Regions from separate parts of the Brevibacillus sp. Leaf182 genome, predicted to be linked through region 4. Evidence: riboswitches for the same ligand, from Rfam matches in the RefSeq annotation. Region 4 holds a riboswitch; each other region holds the start of a gene.
The links. Region 4 has a riboswitch for cobalamin ahead of ASG16_RS21320 (ABC transporter substrate-binding protein). Riboswitches for the same ligand answer to the same signal wherever they lie in the genome.
Positions count from the first base shown of each region.

Region 1: it holds a riboswitch for cobalamin, as region 4 does, so the genes downstream of both, metE (5-methyltetrahydropteroyltriglutamate--homocysteine S-methyltransferase) here and ASG16_RS21320 (ABC transporter substrate-binding protein) in region 4, are expected to answer to the same signal.
Region 2: it holds a riboswitch for cobalamin, as region 4 does, so the genes downstream of both, ASG16_RS19795 (ABC transporter substrate-binding protein) here and ASG16_RS21320 (ABC transporter substrate-binding protein) in region 4, are expected to answer to the same signal.
Region 3: it holds a riboswitch for cobalamin, as region 4 does, so the genes downstream of both, ASG16_RS08570 (energy-coupling factor ABC transporter permease) here and ASG16_RS21320 (ABC transporter substrate-binding protein) in region 4, are expected to answer to the same signal.

Region 1 is NZ_LMPN02000037.1:367,620-371,821, reverse strand. Features, by position in the region: gene nrdE (class 1b ribonucleoside-diphosphate reductase subunit alpha) at 1-498, shown strand, start outside; gene nrdF (class 1b ribonucleoside-diphosphate reductase subunit beta) at 554-1,504, shown strand; cobalamin riboswitch at 1,591-1,789, shown strand; gene metE (5-methyltetrahydropteroyltriglutamate--homocysteine S-methyltransferase) at 1,934-4,202, shown strand, end outside.
Region 2 is NZ_LMPN02000027.1:84,095-88,296, reverse strand. Features, by position in the region: gene ASG16_RS19805 (ABC transporter ATP-binding protein) at 1-334, opposite strand, end outside; gene ASG16_RS19800 (FecCD family ABC transporter permease) at 331-1,389, opposite strand; gene ASG16_RS19795 (ABC transporter substrate-binding protein) at 1,414-2,433, opposite strand; cobalamin riboswitch at 2,604-2,803, opposite strand; gene ASG16_RS19790 (M24 family metallopeptidase) at 2,820-3,911, opposite strand; gene ASG16_RS19785 (alpha/beta fold hydrolase) at 4,036-4,202, shown strand, end outside.
Region 3 is NZ_LMPN02000018.1:160,562-164,763, forward strand. Features, by position in the region: gene ASG16_RS08555 (energy-coupling factor ABC transporter ATP-binding protein) at 1-201, opposite strand, end outside; gene cbiQ (cobalt ECF transporter T component CbiQ) at 198-995, opposite strand; gene ASG16_RS08565 (energy-coupling factor ABC transporter substrate-binding protein) at 992-1,276, opposite strand; gene ASG16_RS08570 (energy-coupling factor ABC transporter permease) at 1,273-2,037, opposite strand; cobalamin riboswitch at 2,181-2,374, opposite strand; gene ASG16_RS08575 (quinone-dependent dihydroorotate dehydrogenase) at 2,508-3,599, opposite strand; gene ASG16_RS08580 (GerAB/ArcD/ProY family transporter) at 3,751-4,202, shown strand, end outside.
Region 4 is NZ_LMPN02000030.1:129,422-133,623, reverse strand. Features, by position in the region: gene ASG16_RS21325 (FecCD family ABC transporter permease) at 1-659, opposite strand, end outside; gene ASG16_RS21320 (ABC transporter substrate-binding protein) at 661-1,656, opposite strand; cobalamin riboswitch at 1,813-1,962, opposite strand; gene ASG16_RS21315 (MBL fold metallo-hydrolase) at 2,115-3,059, opposite strand; gene ASG16_RS21310 (pyridoxamine 5'-phosphate oxidase family protein) at 3,228-3,806, shown strand; gene ASG16_RS21305 (MerR family transcriptional regulator) at 3,857-4,202, opposite strand, start outside.

The DNA.
Region 1 (4,202 bases), on a different contig from region 4:
TACAGCCCTCGGACGGAAAAAGCAAAGCTTCTCTTCGAAGGAATGCACATTCCGACGCCAGAGGATTGGGCTGACCTACAGCAAAAGGTGCAAAAGCATGGCGTTTACCATGCGTACCGTTTGGCGATTGCGCCGACACAGAGCATTTCCTACATTCAGAATGCGACTTCTAGTGTGATGCCAATCGTTGAGCATATCGAAACAAGAACGTATGCCAACTCTACGACGTATTATCCGATGCCGTACTTGTCGCAGGAAAACTATTTTTACTACAAATCGGCGTATGTAATCGATCAATTCAAAGTAATTGATTTGATTGCCGAAATTCAAGAGCACATCGACCAAGGAATATCGACTGTGCTGCACGTGAACAGCAATATTTCCACCAGAGAACTGGCTCGCTATTACATTTACGCAGCGAAAAAAGGTCTGAAGTCGCTCTACTATACACGTACGAAGCATTTGACTGTAGAAGAGTGCATTAGCTGCGCTGTTTAGTGGACTCGATTTATAAATGGAAAAGCATCAAGCACAAAGAGAAGAGGAACGCCATATGAAAGCAGTCAATTGGAACAGGCCGGACGACGATTTTACGATGACGTTTTGGAATCAAAACATCATGCAGTTCTGGACGGATGATGAGATTCCGCTGTCAGATGACAAGATGTCCTGGATGGAGCTCAGTGCGACTGAACGGGACACGTATAAAAAAGTATTGGGCGGTCTCACCTTGCTGGATACGGTTCAAGGAGGAGTAGGGATGCCGAAGATCATGGAGCATGTCGATGGACTGCAAAGAAAAGCGGTTCTCGCCTTCATGGGCATGATGGAGCAAATCCATGCCAAATCGTACAGCAGTATTTTTACAACGCTGGCATCGACAGAAGAGATTGACGGTATTTTTTCGTGGGTAGAAAACAATCCACATTTGCAAAAGAAAGCCGCCCTCATCTCGAAACGCTATCAAGAAATTGAGAAACCAAAAGACTTGTACATGGCGATGGTAGCGTCCGTCTTCCTGGAAAGCTATCTGTTTTACAGCGGCTTCTTCTATCCGCTCTATTTGGCGGGGCAAGGAAAGATGACAAGCAGCGGGGAAATTATCGACCTGATTGTTCGCGACGAGAGCATCCACGGACTCTATGTCGGCGTTCTCGCGCAAGAAGTCTATCAAGGTCTGAGTGTGGTCGAGCAGACCGCAGCAAAAGAGGAGCTGTATGCCCTTTTGCATGAGCTGCAAGAAAATGAAGAGGCGTATACGACTTCGTTGTATACGGAAATCGGGTTGGCTGACGAGGTTCATGCTTATGTGCGCTACAACGCGAACAAAGCATTGATGAATCTGGGGCTGGACCCGCTATTCCCGGAGGAAGAAGTGAACCCGATCGTGCTGAACGGCATTCGCACGCAGACGAAGCAGCATGACTTCTTCTCGAAAAAAGGAAATGGTTATGTCCGCACGCTAAACGTAGAGCCGTTGACCGATGCTGATTTTACATTTTAGTATGACAAAAAATGGATTCTGTGTTACTGTATGAACAGTATGCTGCCCTGCTCGTTTACTAGGGCACTTCACAGAACCATGACAATTTCATAGGAGTGGGAACAGGTTCTTTGGTTAGCAAGATCGACCAAGGATGAAAAGGGAAGTCGGTGAGAATCCGACACGGTCCCGCCACTGTATGAGGGGAGTCGGCACATTTATCAGCCACTGATCCAAACGGATTGGGAAGGCATGTGCAGATGATGATCCCAAAGTCAGGAGACCTGCCTGTTTCGACGACACTGCTTAACCTACGGGAGATAGGGAGGTGTTAGGATGCTGTGATCTCAGTGCTTATTTGGCATTTCTAACGTTCTTTTGGATCGTTGGAGATGCCTTTTTTATTGGGCGGATTCAAGTCAAGATCGAATGAGAATGGAGAGGAAGCTCATGAAAAGCAGCAATTTGGGATATCCACGGATCGGGAAGAACCGCGAGTGGAAAAAGGCATTGGAAGCATTTTGGGCAGGGACCATCGATGAGGCAAGCCTGGTACAGCAAATGGAGCAAATCCGTCACCAAAACTTGCTGCGTCAGCAGGAAAAAGGGGTCGAGCTGATCCCGGTGGGTGACTTTACGTACTACGATCACATGCTGGATATGGCTGTGATGTTTGGAATGGTCCCCAAGCGTTATGAATACGAGGGAGGCCCGGTTTCATTAGCCACATACTTCGCCATGGCTCGCGGTTCGAAGGATGCTGTCGCCAGCGAAATGACGAAATGGTTTAACACGAACTACCATTATATCGTCCCGGAGTTCGGTGAACGACAACCAGCCATAACCGAGAACAAGCCTCTCCTGGCATATTTGGAGGCCAAAGAAAAGTTTGGCATCATCGGAAAGCCTGTCCTGGTAGGCCCGTATTCATTTGTCAAATTGTCAAAAGGATATGAGAAAAACGAATTTGAGATCGTTGTGGATCAACTCGTTCCGCTCTACATAGACGTTCTCCGCGAGTTGGAGCTGCACGGCGTGGAATGGGTGCAAATCGATGAGCCTGCATTTGCACTGGATGTATCGGAGCATGATCGTGTCATCATCAAACGAATCTATGCGCAAATCGGTCAGGCACTGCCACATCTACAGTGCATGCTGCAAACCTATTTTGAAGCGGTGGATTGGTACGAGGAGCTGATTTCCTTACCGGTAAAAGGAATTGGTCTTGATTTTGTACACGGAGCGAAGCGCAATCTGACCAATCTGAAAAAACACGGGTTTCCAGCAGACAAGATTCTCGGAGCGGGAATCATCGACGGTCGAAACATATGGCGTATGTCCATTGAGGAGAAATGGGAGCTGGTCAAAGAAATTTCCGAGATCGTTCCACTCGAAAAGCTGTGGCTGCAGCCGTCCAGTAGTTTGTTGCATGTCCCTGTAACAGTTGAAGCAGAAAGTGACTTGCCAGAGGAAGTCATGCCTGCATTGGCGTTTGCAGACGAAAAGATTGGGGAAGTGCAGCTTTTAGTCCGAGGATTCCGATATGGTAAATATGTCATTTCGAAAGATATCGCCCAAAATGAAGCGGACTTGCTGAAGCTGGCATTATCCCCAGCGAGGAATCGGCGAGAAGTGAAGAATGCTTTACGTCAAATAGCTGCTGCAAAACTTGAAAGAAGTGTTCCTTATCTCGAACGTCGAGAGATTCAACATAATACGTGGAAGCTGCCACTGTTGCCAACTACCACAATCGGAAGCTTCCCGCAGACGGCGGAAGTTCGCCAAGCCCGACAGCAGTTTAAAAAAGGGACCTGGACAGTGGAGCAATACGATGCTTTTATTCAGGCGCAAATCAAGGAATGGATCGAAATACAAGAAGAGCTCGGTCTGGATGTCCTCGTTCATGGTGAGTTCGAACGAACTGATATGGTAGAGTATTTTGGCGAAAAGCTCGATGGCTTTTTGTTCACAAAAAACGGCTGGGTACAGTCATATGGTTCGCGTTGCGTGAAGCCACCTATTATTTACGGAGATGTGGAGTTTGTGGCACCGATGACGGTCAAAGAAAGTGTGTATGCAAAATCATTGACCGACAAACCAATGAAGGGGATGTTAACTGGCCCAGCAACCATTCTGAATTGGTCGTTTGCTCGAGTCGATGTCGCCAGGCAAGAAGTGTGGGAACAAATCGCGTTGGCATTGCGAAAAGAAATAGAAGCCTTGGAAGAAGCGGGGATTCTCATGATTCAAGTCGATGAACCAGCGCTGCGTGAAGGATTGCCGCTCAAAAACGAAGAGCAGGCAGCTTATCTCGAATGGGCTGTCAGAGCGTTTCGTCTAGCGACCTCTACCGTCGCACCGAGTACCCAAATTCATACACATATGTGCTATTGCGAATTCCATGATTTCATGGATGTCATCAGCGAACTTGATGCCGATGTGATTTCGATTGAAACGTCCCGCAGCCACGGAGAGCTCGTGTCTGTGTTCGAAACAGGAACGTATGATAAAGGCATCGGACTCGGCGTATACGATATCCATAGCCCCCGAATTCCGGCCGTCTCAGAAATGGAAGATATGGTAGCACGGGGTGTACAAGTACTTCCGCCAGATCAATTTTGGATCAACCCGGATTGCGGACTGAAGACAAGAGGGAGAGAAGAAACCGTTCAGTCATTACGAAACATGGTTGCGGCAACGAAGGCGATTCGGACTCGTT
Region 2 (4,202 bases), on a different contig from region 4:
TATCTGACTGAAATAGCCGCTTATGCGGAGCACGTCCCATATTCACGATTTCGGTTACCGAAAAATCGAATTCAACAGAGGACTCCTGCCGTACTGCCGCCATTCGCTGAGCGTTTTGACGTGAGGTTAACTTGTATACGTCGTCGCCATCAAGCGAGATCCATCCCGAACGTGGCTTCAATACGCGATAAATGCTTTTTAGCAACGTGGATTTTCCGCTGCCATTCGGCCCGATCAGCCCCACAAACTCTCCGGACCGCACCTCCAGACTAACATGGCGAAGAATTCCCTTTTTCTCCAGTTCGACCGATATATTCTCAACCAACAAATTCATCGTCCGCTACCTCCAAAGGAATAAGAACTCCGCAACATCAACCAGATAAAGAATGGACCTCCACACAGCGCTGTCAAAATACCAATCGGCAGTTCTTCCGGTGCAAATGCAAGCCTGGCGACTACATCGACCCAGATTAGAAATATCGCGCCAAACAATGCGCTGACAGGCAGGACACGTCTGTGATCTGATCCGACCATCACACGGACGATGTGGGGCATCATTAATCCGACAAAACCGATTGATCCCGCAATGGACACAATCACCCCCGTAAGCAGTGCCGTGATCACCAGGAGAAGCTTGCGGAATTGTACCGTATTAACCCCCAATGTCCCTGCTGACTCCTCGCCCATCAGCATCGCATTGAGCGAGCGGTATTGGGCCATTAAGACGATGAGGCAGATGACGACAATCAATGTAGGGATCGTCAGGTACTCCCATTTCCCCCCAGCCAGACTGCCACTTAACCAAAACAGGACTGTCCCAATTCCATGCTCATTCGGCGCTGAAAAAACAAGAAGACTGGTAATGGCCGACAAGATCGCAGATATCGCAATTCCAGCCATGAGCAGGCGTACCGTCGAGTTTTGTCCTCCAATACGGGATAGCGTAAAAATGAGAATAATTGACACAAGGGAGCCTGTAAAAGCGCCAAAGGATAGTGCATACTGCCCGTACATGCTGAATGCTCCGAATATAATCACCGAGGTAGCGCCAACCGAAGCACCTGAAGATACGCCTAATACATACGGGTCAGCCAGGGAGTTGCGAACCAACGACTGGATGGCTACTCCCACGACAGACAGACCTGCGCCGACGATCGCCCCCAAGAGAACACGTGGAAAGCGTATATCCCAAATAATCGTTTGCTCCCCTTTGGACCAATCCACCTCAATCCATTGGTTCAACATCGGAATTTTTGATAAGGCGATTTTCCATACCGTTGTCGGCTTAATCTCCACTGAACCCAAGGTAACTGCAAACGTAATGGAGAGGAAGAGTCCGACCAGTAGAGTAATGATGATATAAGGTAACTTGATCTGTTGCAGTGCTATTCCCTCCCTTAAAAGGGTCGTACTCTATTTGAATTTATCCGGGTAGAGTCCTTCCGCCAAAATTTTTAGCGCAATCGGTCCTCGAACGCCTTCAGAAGCCGCAGACAATGGCAATACCATTAGTCGTTGATTTTTAATTGCCGGGATATCCGCCAGTTCTTTTTTGGTCAAAAGGAAATTACGTTTTTGCTCGACGGTTCTATCACCGTAGTCTACGATAATAATCACGTCTGGATTGCGACTCACTACTTGTTCCCAACTAACCTCTGCCCAACCCTTTTGAATGTCATCAAAAATGTTCTTACCGCCAGCAGTCTTGATTAAGGACGTCATGTAGTTGTTGGCTGCTGTGAATGGCTTATCTTCCCCGTTGTCGTACACGAACACGTTAAGTGGCTCGTCCACCTTGCCAATTTTACTAAGCGTTTGGTCCATTTCACTCTTCATTTTATTGATCAAATCATTGGCTTTGTCTTCCACACGGAAAATGCGTCCAATATTCGTAATGTCTGCAAACACATCGTCGATAGTCGGGCCAGGCATGCTTGATGACGCTTGCAGATACGATTTGATGCCGACCTTTTCCAAGTCCTGCATAGATCCTACGCCCTTTTCGCCGAATCCGCTTTTCCATCCAGCGTACACGAAGTCTGGGTTGGCTGCCAGCAGCACTTCTTTCGTTGGATACTTATCAGACAGTACCGGAATCTTGTCGTAATCTGCTTTGAGCTCTGGAAGGATTTCATCATCTAGGTAAGCGGTTCCGACCATTTTATCAGCAAGGCCCAGTGCCAGCATGATTTCGGTGACGTGTTGGTTCAATGTCACGGCACGCTCAGGTGCTGTTGGATAGGTCATTTCGATGCCATTATTGGTTAGTGTTACTGACTTGCCCTCTGCTGCTGGAGCAGCCGTTTGTTCTGTTTTGGCTGGAGCCTGTGTTGTCGTAGAGGAGCCGCATGCCGAAACCAAAAGCATGGCAGCTGTCATGATACCGAAAGCTAGTCCTTTCATTACTGTATGTGTTTTGTATGCCTTAAACATCTGTCATCCCCTTTTCTGTATATATATGATGGGTTGAACCAAATCCTCCAAAAAAAAAGCACCCCCCATTTCAATCGGGAGGTGCATGACAAACGTAGATATAGCGATAAGCAGGCGCAAAGGCGCCCGTTCATAGACTACTTCCACATCTGCCCCATCCTCGTGGGTCGATTGTATATGCTCGCATGGCAGGTCTCCTGGCTTACGAATCAACACCCCCAGCTACCTTCCCATTTTTTGTCTTGCAAAAAACAGTGGCTATTCGCTAGGCGCTCCTCGTTACAGTGGCGGGACCGCGCCGGTTTCTCACCGGACTTCCCTTTTAAGCTGACGGCATTTACCATCTAGCACCATTCGATACGTATTCAATTTTTACGATTTATTCATTAGTTGATAGAAGTCAGTTTTTTCGGGAACTGCGTGAGAATTTCAACGCCCGTTTCCGTAACCAATACATCGTCTTCAATCCGCACGCCGCCTACACCTGGCAGATAGATGCCCGGCTCGATCGTAAAGACCATCCCTGGACGAAGTACTTCTTGGTTCTGGCTGTGAACAGACGGATATTCATGTACATCCATCCCAAGTCCATGCCCTAGACGGTGCATAAAGTATTCTCCGTAGCCTTTTGCGGTGATGACATCGCGCGCAGTTTTGTCCAAATGTGCAAAGGTCACACCCGGACGAATCTCAGCAATTGCCGCTTCGTTGGCAGCCAATACTGTCTCGTAAATTTCTTGAAGCTGGGCACTGATCTCGCCTACAGCAAAGGTACGGGTAATATCCGATACATATCCGTTCGCTGCTACCCCAATATCAAACAAAAGCAAGTCGCCTTCTTGCACTTGGCGCGTTCCTGGTTTCCCGTGTGGCAGTGCCGACTTCTCCCCTGCCAATACCATGGACGTAAAGGATGGACCTTCGGCACCCAAACGCTTCATCTGGAATTCCAGCTCAGCTACGATTTCTGTCTCGGTCATGCCTGTCTTGACTTTTTTCAGGGTCTCCCGCAAGGAATCCTCGACCAACTGAACCGCGTGCTTCAGACGATCCACTTCATCCGCGGATTTGATCAAACGCATTTCACGCAGTGGCTCTTCCACGTCTACATAGCTCGACGCCAGAACAACCTGTCCAAGTGCTTCATAGCGCTCGACAGTCATATGACTTTTCTCAATACCCAGCTTCGTCAAGTTCGCTGGCAACACTTGCTTGAGGATTTCATACGGGTTTTGGATATCCGTATGTGTATGGATATCTTGAACGAACGAAGCCTCTGCCGCTGCCTCACGATCAAGAGCAGGTACAATTAAAGAAGGTTTTCCCTCCGCAGGAATAACGAGACCCATAAAACGTTCATGCGGGTCTGTAAAAAATCCGGTCAAATAGTAGACGTGCTTGGGAGAGGTAATCAACACCGCGTTCAGCTCTTGCTCTGTCAAAAACGTGTGGAGCTTCGAAATGCGCTCTTGAAACAACTTCTTCACCCTGCTTTCACCAATTATTCTATTGCGAGAATACCACTTCCCCATCAAAAAAAGAAGACTTCAATTGAAAAATCTACTTCGTATCGGACAACCTAAGAGTGGGGTGAAAACGAAAATGGAACAAATACTCGTCCATCAGGATGGCAAGCAGTTTGCTTTTCACATATCAGGGAAAGGCCAGCCGCTATTGTGTATCCATGCACCATGCATCGGCTCTATCAATTTTGTTTATCAGCAAACACTCGCAGATACATATCAGCTCATTGTCCCTGATCTGCCCGG
Region 3 (4,202 bases), on a different contig from region 4:
CCTCCACAGCACCTGTCCCTGCTGTGGCTCGATGATCCCGTTTCCATGCAAGAACAAGGTCGATTTCCCACAGCCATTTCGTCCCAAAAGGACACATTTCTTCCCCTCTGGAATCCATAAGGACAACCCAGACAGGACGGGTCCCCGCCCTCCCGGATACGTGTACTGCAAATCGATGAACTCCAACAACCGTGATGTCATAACCGCCAACCTCCTGTCCACCACTCAAGCAGTACCAGCAGCATACAGCCTGCGATTGACTCCCACTCATAGCGTCGCGAACGAGCGTGGGTATGAAACGCGAGCACCTGCATGCTCTCCCCGAAGCCTCTAGCCGCCATCCCTTTGTGCAAGGCTTCATATTTGCGCATCGCTCTGACAAACAATTGCGCAACGAGAACTCCTGCATCTCGAAGCGTCGCGCGGAAGCCGCGATGACCTCCACGAGAACGTTGGGCAATCCAGAGCTGGTGAGAAATCGTTATCAACACAAAAATAAACCGATACATGATCATTAATAAGTCAGTCACAATGACAGGCATACGAAGCCGGCGAAGCACCTGCAAGATTTCAGCAAACGGCACAGTAAACAAAATGAAGGCAAAGCAAGATAAGCTCGCCATGGTACGCCAAAATAAGATCCAAACTTTACTGAAGGAGGACATCGGTACATAGAGCACATACGAACCCAGTTCCCATACTGCCGCGACCTGGACCTGTACTTCACCTGCCCTCGCTCCTTCTACCAATAGGGCAGGGAGCCCCGCCATGAAAAACGAGAGCGACACGATCATAAAGGCACAGTAGATACGTACAGGAATACGGGCATACACCACTATCCATACCGACATCCAGACAACGACAGCCATCTGCATCCATACATGTCCCACCAGGACGAGCAGTAACAATGCACTCGCCAGCAATAGCTTATGTGCTGTAGGCAGACGTTTCAGCCTGTTTTGATAAGAGAGAGAATCAAGTTGGAGCCCGTTCATTTTTTCCGCTTATCCAACCGACCTTTGTACAAGCCCACAGCGTAGCCAACCACTCCCGCTCCCAACGCCGCCTGCACCGCAAACAATAGACTCTCCGTCTCTCCTCCTGGCGGTTCTATCAGCGGCTGGAACCACGGTTCGTAGTTCGGGGCAATTTCCTTGATCGCTTCCTCCGCCACGCCGTCTGCGCCGCCAAATTCCGAATCCTGCACCAGCAACAACGGGACAATCGCCAGTACGATTACCCCCAAGAGTAATAGCCAGTTCCATCCTTTTTTCACAGCGATTCCTCCCGTTTGAGCAAACGAAGCTGTGTAAGCTCTTTTGCGTTGTAAGATAACAACCAGTTCCAAACAAGAACGGTCAACAGACCTTCACTGATTGCGAGCGGTACTTGCGTGAATGCAAAAATTCCTGCAAATTTGGCAAACGAGGCCAACACTCCACCAGATTCAGCCGGGAATGCGAGCGCCAGTTGAATGGAAGTCACCACATACGTAGCGAGGTCAGCCAAAGCAGCCGCCGCAAAAACAGCCAGACGCTGGCTTCCGCCCACTTTCATGATCATCTGATAGATTCCGTATGCCACCAGTGGTCCTACTACAGCCATGGATACAGCATTTGCACCTAGCGTAGTCAAGCCTCCATGTGCCAAAAGCAAGGCTTGAAACAAGAGCACCATGCTCCCTAATACAGACATCGCAAAAGGCCCAAACATAATGGCGCCAAGGCCCGTTCCAGTCGGGTGAGAGCTGCTGCCTGTAACCGAAGGGATTTTCAGTGCAGATAAAACAAACGTAAACGCTCCAGCAACGCCAATAAGGAGCTTCATTTCGGGATGTTCTTTTACAATTTTGTTAATCGAGCGAATTCCAAGGATAAAAAACGGCAAGAAGACAGCCCACCAAAATAAGGCCCAGGATAATGGCAAATACCCCTCCATGATGTGCATTGCATGTCCTGTCTCTGGTTCATTGAGCAAAAAATACAGGACAAAGCCCGCGATCATCAGACCAGTAGATACCAGACGAGATCGATTCATGTTCATTCCTCCTTCACTGACTTTCGTTCTATTCCTACAAACAAAAAAATCCCATCCATCACTGGACGAGATGTGCACACAAAACAACAGACTGACTATACAGCCTCATTGCCCGTATTCACCGCTCCTTTCCGCGAAGGTTCTGTGGGTGTGGCTTATAGGTAGGTCTCCTGGCTTCCAGATCCATGCGCTCTTTGTCCTTCCCCATACGAAAATGAGTGGTTTCCTTCTCAAAGAGAGCTCCCTGGTTACAGTGGCGGGACCGCTCGGGACTTTCACCCGATTCCCTGTTACCCTTTATGCTTCACATAAAGGCACCTAACGCCGACAATATACAATTGACAGATAATTCATGTTTGTCCCACATCATTATACCGGATCACTACATAAATCGGAAGAATATAAGCGAAAACGCATAAGCCGATGACCCACTACAAACGGAGCCATCGACCTATGCGCACTTGTTCTCTCTATTCTTTTGCGTCTACGCCAATTACTTCACTAATATGTTTAAAACCATCCCGCTGCATGAGCTTGAGCAGCTTTTTGTTGATTTGCTTGGCAATACCTGGGCCCTGATAAATCATCCCTGTATACACCTGAATGAGACTGGCTCCTGCTCGGATTTTCGCGTAGGCATCTTCGCCGTTATAAATGCCCCCGACACCGATGATTGGTACCTTGTCTCCTACTTCTTGATAAATCTCCTTCACCCAAGCAGTGGAACGCTCCGTAAGAGGCCTTCCGCTCAAGCCGCCTGCTTCCTCGGCAAATCGATGTCCGGAAACCGCCTCGCGTGACAAGGTCGTATTGGTAGCGATAATTCCGGAAATGCCTTCTTCAACAGCAGCGTGAACAACATCACGCATGTGCTCATCCGACATGTCTGGTGCTACTTTCAGCAATATCGGTTTTTTCTTGATGGAACGTGCTTCCATTTCGGATGCCTTTTCCCTTACTGCACGCACCAAATGACGCAAGCTCTCTGTTTCCTGCAAGTCACGCAGATTCGGGGTATTCGGAGAGCTGATGTTAATGACGAAGTAGTGACCGTATGCATAGAGCATGTCCATACATTTGCTATAGTCGATGGCCGCCTCTTCATTCGGCGTTACTTTGTTTTTTCCGATGTTAATCCCAATCGGAACATCTGAGTATGCGTAATCGACCAAATGCTGGGAGGCCAAATACGCACCGTGATTGTTGAAGCCCATCCGGTTAATGACAGCTTGATGTTCCGGCAATCGGAACAAACGCGGCTTCGGATTGCCTGGCTGCCCCTGCGGCGTCAACGTCCCGATTTCCACAAACCCAAAACCAAGAGCACCTAACGCATGATAGACTTCTGCATTTTTATCAAAACCGGCTGCAAGTCCGACTGGATTCGGAAACGTCATTCCCCACAGCTTATTCTCCAACCGCTGGTCTTTTACCTGATAGATCATCTTCAGGATGCTTTTGCCTGGAGCAGAATCCTCCACCAGCCTTAAGGCACCAATTGTCTTTTCATGAATCTCTTCCGCATCTTGCTGGAACAGATATTTTCTTATGAGCTGATACATCGGCTGCACTCCTTACTCCGTTTCTACCTTTTTACCTCATAGTAGAATACCATACTTTTTCGGACGGATGTAACCTTTATACGTGATACATATTTCCAAGCAAGCAGGCAAATCCTAACAGCACCACCACGCACAGGGGGATAAGTCTTTCATGAAAGTGGACGGAAAAATCGGGATTGGTCAAGCCATTATGGTGATGATGCTGACGATCGGCATTACGAACCACGTAACCGTCATCCCCCTCTTATTGAGTAAAGCCGGAAGAGATGCTTGGTTGAGCGTGTTGCTTGCTGGTATCCCTTTTTCCTTCTGGGCGTACTTGCTGTTTGTGGTTAATCGAAGTTTGAATCAAAAGTCTTTGTATGAATGGATTTCACAACGGTCAGGAAAAATCGTCAGCAATCTCTTGCTCGTTCCAATCATGATCTGCTTGTACCTAATGGCGCTGACGAATCTGATCGATACGCAAACTTGGACAACCGTAAACTACTTGCCTCGTACACCCGAGTGGGTGACCGCTTTAGCCTTGGTCGGGCTATGTGTACTCGCTTCTATTGGAGGTATGACCTCCGTTGGAATCACAGCAGGCGTCTTGCTCCCCGT
Region 4 (4,202 bases):
ACAAGCACCATTCCACCTATGACCAAGTACGGAATCAAGACAGATGTAAAGGCCCAGCCGCGAAATGACAGGCTGCCCATAAGCCAGAACACGATCTCATTCACCGTCTGGTCAGATAGCGACACCATAAAGGAAACGAGCGAGCCGAGAAAAGCCTGCACTACGACACCAGACAAAATCAAGGTCTCGGTTTGCAGCTTTCCTTGCGTTTTCGCGAGTCCAAGTACGATCCATAAACTGAGCAGTCCTGTAAGAAAAGCGACGACAGGCGTGCTCCATGCACCCAAAAAGCTGATTTGTAAACCAAAAAGGATCAAGAAGGCTGCTCCGACAGCAGAACCGGATGCCACGCCCATCGTAAACGGATCAGCGAGCGGATTGCGCAAAACGCCCTGAAAGCCCGCTCCTGCAAGTGACAAGCAGGCCCCAATCAAGACAGCCAATACAACGCGTGGAAAACGAACCTTCATGACAATTTGCTCAGAAGACTCTGGCCACGTTACGCTGATCCACTCAGACAAGCCCGGGATTTGATGAAGCAGGATGAGCCATACTTGCGAAATGGGGAGTTGTGCCGCCCCCATCGAGATGCTGATAATGATTGATGCCAGAAGAACGAGACAGCTTACTCCTCCCCATATGAACAATCGTTTCTTCATTTTATTTCACCAAGTCAGGGTAAATCGTCTTGGCTACTTCGATCAACCCTTGTGTAATACGCGGACCAGGACGGGACAAAATATTTTGGTCCATGCCAAAGATTTGTTTTTCACGGATCGCCTTCATTTTATCCCAGCCATTGCGATTCGCGATCAGATCCTCCAGCTTGACGCCAGACTTTTCATCGGTAATTCCGCTCGCATACAAAATGACGTCTGGGTCGTTTTGCAAAATCTTTTCTTCACTGATCGGATTCCATCCTTCGGTGTCGGAAGCAATGTTTGTCGCCCCAGCCAGCGTGATGAGTTCGTCCATGAATTCGCCTTTTCCGACTGTCCAACCCGGGGAAAATTCCAGATATACCTTTTTCTTCTCTTCCGGTTTTACATTTTTCACTGCTTCTTGAACGTACGCGATGTCTTTCTTCATTTGCGCGACGACTTTTTCGGCTTGTTCCTGTGTATTCGTGATAACTCCCATCGCCAAAACATTGGTAAGGATATCATCCATCTTTGTCGGATGGCTAATATAGACTGGCATCCCGAGAGATTTGAGCTTGTCAGCCACTGGCTTCTCCATCGAAATTCCACCAACGATCATATCCGGCGTTTGAGCGAGAATAGCTTCTTCGTTTGGTTTGACGACCCCGCCAACTTTTGGCTTTGCCTTCGCCGCATCTGGATAATCATCATAGTCTGAGACAGCTACGATCCGATCTTCCAAGCCTAGTGCGAACAAAATCTCAGTCTCGGCAGGTGATGTTGAGACGATTCGCTCAGGAGCTTTTGCAAAGGTTACTTCTTTTCCTGTCGCATCCGTGACTGTCAGTGGATACGTTGTTTGTTTTGCAGACTGCTCGGCCGCATTCTCTTGCGGTGCTGGCTGCGGTGCGCTTGTTTGTCCTCCTGGTGCTGGCTGGCTGTTATCGTTACCTGTACAACCTGCGAGGCTCGCCGCAACTAGTAGGGGGATCATGAATCGCAATGAACGTTTCATATGTAGAACTTCCTTTCTGCATGTTAAATCGACTGTTATTTCCAATAAAAAAGCGACCCTTGCTTCCATTCGGAAATCAAAAGGGTCGGCACCTTTGGGCAAACAGACAGGATGGTCTGCTTCCTGAAATAGGCCGATCCTTTCCGCGAAGGCAACAGGCACGAAAACAAACAGGCAGGTCTCCTGGCTTACGGCTGAGGATCGAGCCGATTTACAGTGGCGGGACCGCGTCGGATTTTCACCGACTTCCCTTTTCACCCGATCTTTTTGTTAAAAAGACGAGGCACCTATTTGCTGTTACGTTTGAAATTGTCACAGTTCATGACTCATCCTACATCATAGCATTCCTTGGATGAAAAAAGAATGACAAACACATAGGGCAGTCCTTTCTTGCCTGCTAAAAAATGAAAAATGCCTGAACAAAAGGTTCAGGCAAATGTAAAGCTTTTGGCTGGCTATTACCCTCGTTTGTGCAAATAATCTAGAATCCCCATGGAGCATACTTGCAAATCGAGCTTGAGTACCTCGAAAACTTCGTGGTCATCATTAATGCCTTGTGACTGTAGATGATCCGAGACTCGTTCAACTAACTTACGAGACAGCTCGTCATAGGTTTGACCAGCAGCAAGCGATGATTCTCCTTCCTCCACAAATACGGGGAGCCACTCACGAATTTGGCGGTACACGTCGTCTACCTGCTCTGACATCCCAAAATGACCAAAGTAAATCCGACTCAGCTTGCTCGCTTCAAAACGGCTTAAAGACGCTAACATGGCATCCGGGTCAAACTGATTCGGCGAAGTAGATGGCAGCACGAGGTGAATACCATCCTTTTTAAGCTGTGGATAGAGTACACCTGCGGTATCACCTGTGAACATGCCGCGGCTTACAGGATCGTAGATGCTGAAGTGATGATTGGCGTGACCTGGGGAATCCAGAAACTCCAATGCGCAATTCCCTCCGATCTGGAGTGTATCTCCGTCCCCGCGAATCAAAATCCGCTCCTCGGGAACTGCCTCAATCGGATCAAACAATCGATCAAAATCATCATGATACACGGCTCTCGCGCCTGCGATCAGTCGGCTCGGATCGATGAGATGACGTGCACCTTTCGGGTGGACAACGACCTTTGCATTCGGACAATCCTTCAGAAACAGTCCTACTCCTCCTGCATGATCCAAGTGAATGTGCGTCACGATGATGTATTTTACTTGTTCCGGCGTATAACCGAGCTTGGCGAGACCAGCCTTGATGTATGGGACAGAGGGGCTTGGCCCTGTTTCTACCAATGTAAGCTCCTCTTCCGCGATTACATACGTCCCCGTACGTTCCGCCCAGCCCATATCGAAACCGTCTATTAAATGGATGCGTTCCCCTAAGTCGATTGGCTGTGATGATTGCATGTAAATACTCCTCCTTTTCAAAAAATCTCGAGTTGCCATTTTGTTGTAGGAATATTTACACTTTACCATCTATTTTGGACGCATTGGAGATAAACAACACAAAATCTTCATATTTTTATCGTATGATGAGGGCAGCAAAAACAATTCCATTATCTGGAGGGGTGCAAAATGGGTCAGCTTTTTTCTGAGTTACGACCTGAGCATGAGAAGTTTATCAAGAAGCAACGGATGTTCTTTGTTGCCTCTGCTCCTATGGACAAAGATGGTCACGTGAATCTTTCACCGAAAGGGTACGATTCTTTTCGCATAATATCCCCTAATGAGGTCTCCTATTTGGACCTGACTGGAAGTGGAAACGAAACCAGTGCACATCTGCAGGAAAATGGCAGGATTACGATCATGTTCTGTGCATTTGAAGGCCCCCCTCTCATCATGCGCCTATTCGGCAAAGGAACGGTTATTCTCCCAGATACACCTCGGTGGGATGAGCTCGTAAATGACTTCCCGCTTCTGCCTGGTGCTCGTCAAATCATTACCGTAAACATACAGGAAGTAAAGACTTCTTGCGGCTGGGCTATCCCCTTCTATTCCTATTCAAAAGAACGCGAAACCCTTCAGAAATGGACTTTGGCTAAAGACGAGCAGGAGCTGCTTGATTATCAAAAGGAATACAACGTAGTAAGCATGGATGGATTACCAACACCCTTGGGACAAAAGCTTTTTCCCGCAGCAGGTGGGGATAACTAAGCGTAAAACGCAAAGAAGCTGCCTTGCTCGCAGCTTCTTTTTTTGAAACCTCACTTGCTCGTATAAATGGCCACTGCATCGCGGAGAAACTCGGCAACACCTGGCTGCTCCTTGTCATAGTAAGCGGTAAAGCGCGGGTCATCAACATACATCTGGGCCACCCCTGCGTGCGCTTCCTTACTGTAGCTGTCCCAATAAAAGCTCAGCCATTGACGGTGCAGATCGGCCGCTTTTTGCGACAATTCATGAGCAGGATCACCTGTCGAAAAAGCCTGCGCCAACGTTTCATGCAGCTCTGCGTTCAATTTCTCCAGCGCGGCATACTGTTCTTCTGTCATGCCTTTGACCTTCTGATTCGATTTTTCAATTTGGTCATTTCCGTATTTTGCTCGAATT